Regions from separate parts of the Nocardioides jishulii genome, predicted to be linked through region 1. Evidence: riboswitches for the same ligand, from Rfam matches in the RefSeq annotation. Region 1 holds a riboswitch; the other holds the start of a gene.
What was found. Region 1 has a riboswitch for cobalamin ahead of FCL41_RS12455 (hypothetical protein). Riboswitches for the same ligand answer to the same signal wherever they lie in the genome.
Positions count from the first base shown of each region.

Region 2: linked by a shared signal. The riboswitch ahead of FCL41_RS05120 (prenyltransferase/squalene oxidase repeat-containing protein) and the one ahead of FCL41_RS12455 (hypothetical protein) in region 1 are both predicted to bind cobalamin.

Region 1 covers NZ_CP040748.1:2,622,889-2,626,290, reverse strand. Annotated here, with positions in the region: gene FCL41_RS12460 (acyl-CoA dehydrogenase family protein) at 1-999, shown strand, start outside; gene FCL41_RS12455 (hypothetical protein) at 1,248-2,312, opposite strand; cobalamin riboswitch at 2,382-2,522, opposite strand; gene FCL41_RS12450 (hypothetical protein) at 2,781-3,402, shown strand, end outside.
Region 2 covers NZ_CP040748.1:1,081,503-1,084,904, reverse strand. Annotated here, with positions in the region: gene FCL41_RS05120 (prenyltransferase/squalene oxidase repeat-containing protein) at 1-1,545, opposite strand, end outside; cobalamin riboswitch at 1,550-1,755, opposite strand; gene gatB (Asp-tRNA(Asn)/Glu-tRNA(Gln) amidotransferase subunit GatB) at 1,925-3,402, opposite strand, start outside.

The DNA of each region.
Region 1 (3,402 bases):
GTGCCCGAGGTCTACGGCGGCGCCGGCGCCGACGCGCTCGCCACCGTCATCGTCATCGAGGAGATCGCCCGCGCCTGCGTCTCCTCCTCGCTCATCCCCGCGGTGAACAAGCTCGGTTCGCTGCCGGTGCAGATCGCCGGGTCCGAGGAGCTCAAGGCCAAGTACCTCGGCAAGCTCGCCAAGGGCGAGGGCGGCTTCTCCTACTGTCTCTCCGAGCCCGACGCCGGCTCCGACGCGGGTGGCATGAAGACCCGCGCCGTGCGCGACGGCGACCACTGGGTGCTCAACGGCGTGAAGCGCTGGATCACCAACGCCGGTGAGTCCGAGTACTACACGGTCCTGGCCGTCACCGACCCCGAGAAGAAGACCCGCGGCGGCATCTCCGCGTTCGTCGTCGAGAAGTCCGACGCCGGTGTCTCCTTCGGCGCCCCGGAGAAGAAGCTCGGCATCAAGGGCTCCCCGACCCGCGAGGTCTACCTCGACAACGTCCGCATCCCCGCCGACCGCATGATCGGCGCCGAGGGCACCGGCTTCGCCACCGCGATGAAGACCCTCGACCACACCCGCGTCACGATCGCGGCCCAGGCCGTCGGCGTCGCGCAGGGCGCGCTCGACTACGCGCTCGAGTACGCCAAGGAGCGCAAGCAGTTCAACAAGTCGATCGCCGAGTTCCAGGGCCTGCAGTTCATGCTCGCCGACATGGGCATGAAGGTGGAGGCCGCACGTCAGATGACGTACGCCGCCGCCGGTCGCTCCGAGCGCGGCGACTCCGACCTCACCTTCTTCGGTGCGGCGGCCAAGTGCTTCGCCTCCGACGTCGCCATGGAGGTCACCACCAACGCCGTGCAGGTGCTCGGTGGCTACGGCTTCACCCGCGACTACCCGGTCGAGCGGATGATGCGCGACGCCAAGATCACCCAGATCTACGAGGGCACCAACCAGGTGCAGCGCATCGTGATGGCGCGCCAGCTGCTGGCGGGCGTGCAGTCGGAGATCTGACCTTCGCCTGACCCCGGACGGACACAGCGCCCCGACCCTTCCGCGGGTCGGGGCGCTGTCGCGTCCGAATGCGGGACGCGTGCGGGTCAGCCTTCGCCGACCACGTAGTCCGGGCAGTTCTCGAAGTCGCCTTCGTCCTGCGGTACCGCGACGGCCTTGACCGCGATGGCGGCCACGACCGACGGCGACCCTTGGGCGGAGCTGGCCGGGTCCTCACACGGTCGTCGGCCGCTCTGTCGTCAGTGCCCTCAGCGAGTCACGCGAGCGGTCCGCGCCGAGGTGCGCGTGACCTTGGTGTAGCCGGGGGCGGTCCCGGTGACGCGCACCGAGAGGCGAGCGCGGCGGTCACGCTTCGTCACGACGTACGTCTTCTTCTTCGCCTTCGCGCCCTTGATCACCTTGCCGTTGCGCAGCCACTGGTACGTCAACCGGACCTGCGCCGGCTTCCATGCGCCCGGGCGCGCGGTCAGCCGCTTGCCGACCTTGGTCGTGCCGGTGACTGCGGGCTTGCGGGCCGTCAGGAGCCCGGGGGCCACGGTTCCCGTCCGGGCCGACTCCAGGGACGTGGGGGTGTGCCCGGGCTTGGAGCCGGTGACGGTCACGGTGAGGCGGGCGCCACGATCCGCGGGGGCCACGCGGTAGGTGGCGCTGCGCGCACCGGCGATGGGGGCACCGTTGCGCTCCCACTGGTAGGTCAGGGTGACCCCGTCGCTCCAGGAACCCGGGAGGGCCCGGAGGGTGGCGCCGACACGAGCCGTCCCGAACACCGTCGGCACCGCTCCCGTCACCACGGGGACGGGCTCGGGCTCGGGGTCGGAGAACTGGGGCGTCGGACGCGGCACGCTCACCCCGTCGGTTCCCACGTAGCGGGCACCGAACGCCCGGTCGATGTTCGGGCCGTCGGTCACGATGCCGTAGTTGGCGGTGTCCCACGGGCCAGGCACTGCCGCCCCTGAGAAGAACCACCAGGACATGCCGTCGTCGGTGTGCTCCTCCTCGACCCCGGCGATGGACTCGATGTAGGAGCCGCTGGCGCGGACCTCCAGTCCCACGGCCTCCAACGCGGCGACGCGGGGCTCTCGGCCACCCGTCTCCACCACGCCGCCGACGAGGCAGCGCACGGTGAATCCTTCGGCCGGGATCGACGGGTCCTCGTGGGCGCCGAAGTCGACGACGACGCTGAGACCCTCGCCCTGGGTGCACCATCCGGTACGCCAGTCTGAGTCCGAGTCGGCCTGGGCTGGGGCGGTGCCGACCAGGGGACCGACGATGAGTGCGCTGGCAGCCGCCAACGCGGTGGACGTGAGCTTCACGTGAACTCCGATTCCGGAGCAGGGGAGGCCGACGGCTGGGTCGGCGACCGACTGCATTCCTCGACAGTGGGGACGGTCTACGAACGGGAGGGCATTCCGACTCCGACGGGCACGGGGCTCGTCGTCACGGCTGCGGGTCAGTGCCGGACTCTCACCGGCTTCCCCCTCGACGTTCGTGGGTGAGGGTACGCCCGCCGCTGATGTGACGGACGAATCCGTTGCTGCGTGCTCGTCGTCACACACACCCCGTTCCGGGTCCGGGTCCGGTGATGTGCCACGATGCGTGAGTCACCTCGTGACGCATCTCCACCAGAGGAAGCCGGTGAGAATCCGGCGCTGTTGCGCAACCGTGAGCTGGTCCTCCAGCGAGTCGGGAACTCCGGAGATGCAGCCGTCACCCGTCGTCGCACAAGCGCGGGCTCGGAAACCTCTGGGTTGCCTTGCCTGCGCATTTCCCGGAGGTTCCCGATGCAGGCCGTCAGTCCTCGGCGCCACGCAGCCGCTTCCCTTCTGGCGACGGTCCTCGTGGCGGCCGCGCCGTTCGCCGCCGGGTCCGCGCATGCTGCAGGCGCCCCCCAGTCCGCGCTCTGCGACGGCTACACCGTCGGGACCTGCGCCATCACCACCGACTCCCGCGTGGCCGCACAGGACCAGCTGCTGCGCGTCCAGGCCGTCGGGCATCCCGGCGTCTCGCTGACCCTCCAGTTCTACGTGATCGAGTTCAACTCCCGCGGCCAGATCACCGGGCTGGTCCCCAGTGGCGACCCGGTCGAGGGCGTCACGCGGAGCCTCTCTGGCGGACGTGGAACGCTCGACGAAGCTCGCCTGGTGCCTCGGACCGTGCCGGACGTCCCAGGAGGATGGGGGTTCGTGGGTCTGGCCGACGACACGTCGCTGGACCTGAGGTCCAGGCTGGGCGCCGTCGTCGAGTTCGGCGGCCGCACCCTCAAGCTCCTCGGTGACGGCTACGCCGACCAGAAGCCGGTCGGGGTCCCGCTCGACCTGCACGTCATCGGCAACGTCCCGGGCGTCGGCTACTGGGTGGAGTACCTCGCTGCCGACGGGACGTGGACGGCCGTGGAGGGCCAGG
Region 2 (3,402 bases), 1.5 Mb from region 1:
GGCCTTGCCAACCTTGATCGTGCGGGTCAGCACGCCCTTGGCGTTGGCGGTGCCGGAGGCGACCTTCTTGCCTCGGAGCTTGATCGTGACCTTCTCACCGGCGGCCAGACCCTTGACGGTCACCTTGACCTTCGCGTTGCGCGTGACCTGCTTCTTGGCGAGGGCGACCTTGAGCTTCTTCTTGCCCAGCACCTTGGTGCCGCCGGCCTGCTGGACCGACTCGGTCGCGGTGCGCAGCGTGGGGCGGACCGTGCCGGCCTTCACCGTCGCCGTCACCGTCAGCTTCCCGGCGCCGACCACCTGACGCGGGGCACCCAGCCCCGTGACGCAGGCGCGCTCGCCGGCGGCGAGGCCGCGGACGGTGACCTTGAGCTTCGTGCCCGCCTTGGCGAACTTCGGCGTACGCAGGCTGGCTCCCTCGGCGCTGGTGGTCGCCGGGGCGGACGCCAGACCGGCCAGGCCCTGGGCCCCGGACATGACCCACTGCAGGCGGTCGAGCGGGTCGGTGATGCCGTCCTTGCGGCCGGTGGCGAGGGTGGCGTCGTCGTACGCGATCGCACCGGTCTCGGGGGCGAGCTTGCCGTCGCAGGCGCCGATCACCTGACGAGCGCGCAGCCAGGTCGCGCCCTTCGTCGCCCGCGCCTTGTCTCCGAGCGCGGCGAGAGCGGCGCCGGTGAGGCCGGTGCTGTTGGCGTTGGTGCCGTTCTGGCTGCTGCCGAAACCACCGTCAGCCGTCTGCTGGGCGGCCAGCCAGGCCTTGGCGTCGGCGAGCGCTGCCGTGACGTCGGCGTCCGGGGCGTCGATGGCGGCCAGCTGCAGCGTCACCAGCGCGGTCACGTCCGGACCGTCGACGTCGACCGTGCCGGCGGCGCCGTCACAGGACTGGTCGGTGGCTGCCTTGTCCTTGGTGAAGTCGAGGCGGAAGAACCCGGCGTCGCACTGCTGGAGCAGCAGGAAGTCGGTGGCCTCGTCGGCCAACGAGGAACCGGCCCGGGTCAGCGACCGGGCAGCGAACGCCTGACCGATGGTGTTGGCGTAGTCGTCGAACCACTCGGTGGGCGTCGGGTCGAGGTCCTGAAGACGACCGGTCGACGGGCCGGCGGTGATGACGGTCTCCTCGACCTGCGCCAGGAGGTCGACGCCACCGAAGGTACGCGGGTCACGGCCCTCGCTGGTGGCCAGGGCGAGCGCCTTGGCCGACGAGCCGGAGTAGGTCGCGTCTCCGTCGGTGGTGTAGTCCGCGATCGTCGCGGCGACGGCGTCGGTCAGCTGCGCGACCTCGGCGTCACGGCCACCCGCGGCGTCGAGCGAGAACGCCAGGTCGACGGTGCTTCCGTGGTCGACGAACGTCTTCGTGCTTCCGTCGATGTCCGTGTAGGCCCCGGTGAGCAGACCGTCGGCGTTGAGGTTGCCGAGCATCCAGTCGCCGGCGAGCTGCGCCGGTGTCGGGTCGCTGGCAGCCTGTGCCGGGACGTGGCCGAGGCCGGTGACGACGAGGGCGGTGGCCGCGACGAACGCGGCTCGGGTGCGCGTGCTGCGCAACATGAGTGTCCTTCCCGCTGCACCAGCGGGACCACTCCAACGGAGTCGAACCCGCTGTTTTCCACGACAGCGTTGTGTTCGGACGCGTCGTCACAGGCGTTCCGGCTCGCACGGATTGCTCCGTGCCTACGGTTGCGGGTCAGCGCCGGACTTGGACCGGCTTTCCCCGTGACGGGCGTAAGAGGTGCCACGACTGGTGTCGCGACCGGCTCACTGTACCTCCGAAAGTGCCCGTGCGAGGAGTCGGCCGACTGTGCGGTCGACCACGCGCGGCGCGTGATTCAGGCACAACGCAAACTGCGGAGTTGATGGGGGCGACACCGGGGTGTCGCGCCATCAACTCCGCAGTTTCAGCGTGGGTGCGCGGGGCGTACGCCGTGGGTCAGGAGAGCTTCTCGATGATCAGCTCGCGCACGCGGCCGGCGTCGGCCTGTCCGCGCATCTCCTTCATCACCGCGCCGATGAGGGCACCGGCTGCGGCCACCTTGCCGTCGCGGATCTTGTCGGCCACGTCGGGGTTGGCCTCGATCGCCTTGTCGACGGCCGCCGAGAGCGCGCCGTCGTCGGAGACCACGGCCAGGCCGCGCTTCTCGACGACCTCCTCGGGCGTGCCCTCACCGGCGATGACGCCCTCGATGACCTGGCGAGCCAGCTTGTCGTTGATCGTCTTCGCGTCGACGAGCGCCTGGATCTTCGCCACGTCGGCCGGGGTGATCCCCAGCTCGGTGATCTCGACGCCGGTCTCGTTGGAGCGACGGGCCATCTCGCCGAGCCACCACTTGCGCGCGGCCTGCGGGGCCGCGCCCTGGGCGATGGTCTCCTCGACCAGGCCGAACGCACCGGCACCGATCGTGTCGCGCATCTCCAGGTCGGTGAAGCCCCACTCGGCCTGCAGGCGGGCCCGCTTGACGGTCGGGTTCTCGGGCAGGGTGGCGCGCAGCTCCTCGACCCACTCCCGCGTCGGCGCCACCGGCACCAGGTCGGGCTCGGGGAAGTAGCGGTAGTCCTCGGCGTCGGACTTCTCGCGACCCGACGTGGTGACGCCGGTGTCCTCGTGCCAGTGCCGGGTCTCCTGCAGGATGCTGCCGCCGCCCGCGAGGATCGCGCCGTGACGGCGCATCTCGTAGCGCACCGCCCGCTCGACCGATCGCAGGGAGTTGACGTTCTTCGTCTCCGTGCGGGTGCCGAGCTTCTCGGTGCCCTTGGGGGCGAGCGAGAGGTTGACGTCGGCGCGGATCGAGCCCTGGTCCATGCGGGCGTCGGAGACGCCGAGCGCGAGGATCAGCTCGCGCAGCTGGGCGACGTACGCCCGGGCGACGGCCGGGGCCTTCGCGCCGGCGCCGACGATGGGCTTGGTGACGATCTCGATGAGCGGGATGCCGGCGCGGTTGTAGTCGACCAGCGAGTAGTCGGCACCGTGGATGCGGCCGGTGGCGCCACCGACGTGCAGCGACTTGCCGGTGTCCTCCTCCATGTGGGCGCGCTCGATCTCGACGCGGAAGTTCTCCGGCTCGCCGTCGTCACCCTCGATGGTGACGTCCATGAAGCCCTCGAAGGCGATCGGCTCGTCGTACTGCGAGGTCTGGAAGTTCTTCGGCATGTCCGGGTAGAAATAGTTCTTCCGGGCGAAGCGGCACCACTCGGCGATCTCGCAGTTGAGGGCGAGGCCGATGCGGATGGCGGCCTCGACGGCCTTGGCGTTGACCACGGGCATCGCGCCGGGCAGGCCCAGGCAGGTCGGGCAGACCTGGGTGTTCGGCTCGGCGCCGAACTCCGTGGGGCAGCCGCAGAACATCTTGGTGTTCGTGTTGAGCTCGACGTGGACCTCGAGGCCCAGCGCCGGGTCGTAGGTGGCCAGGA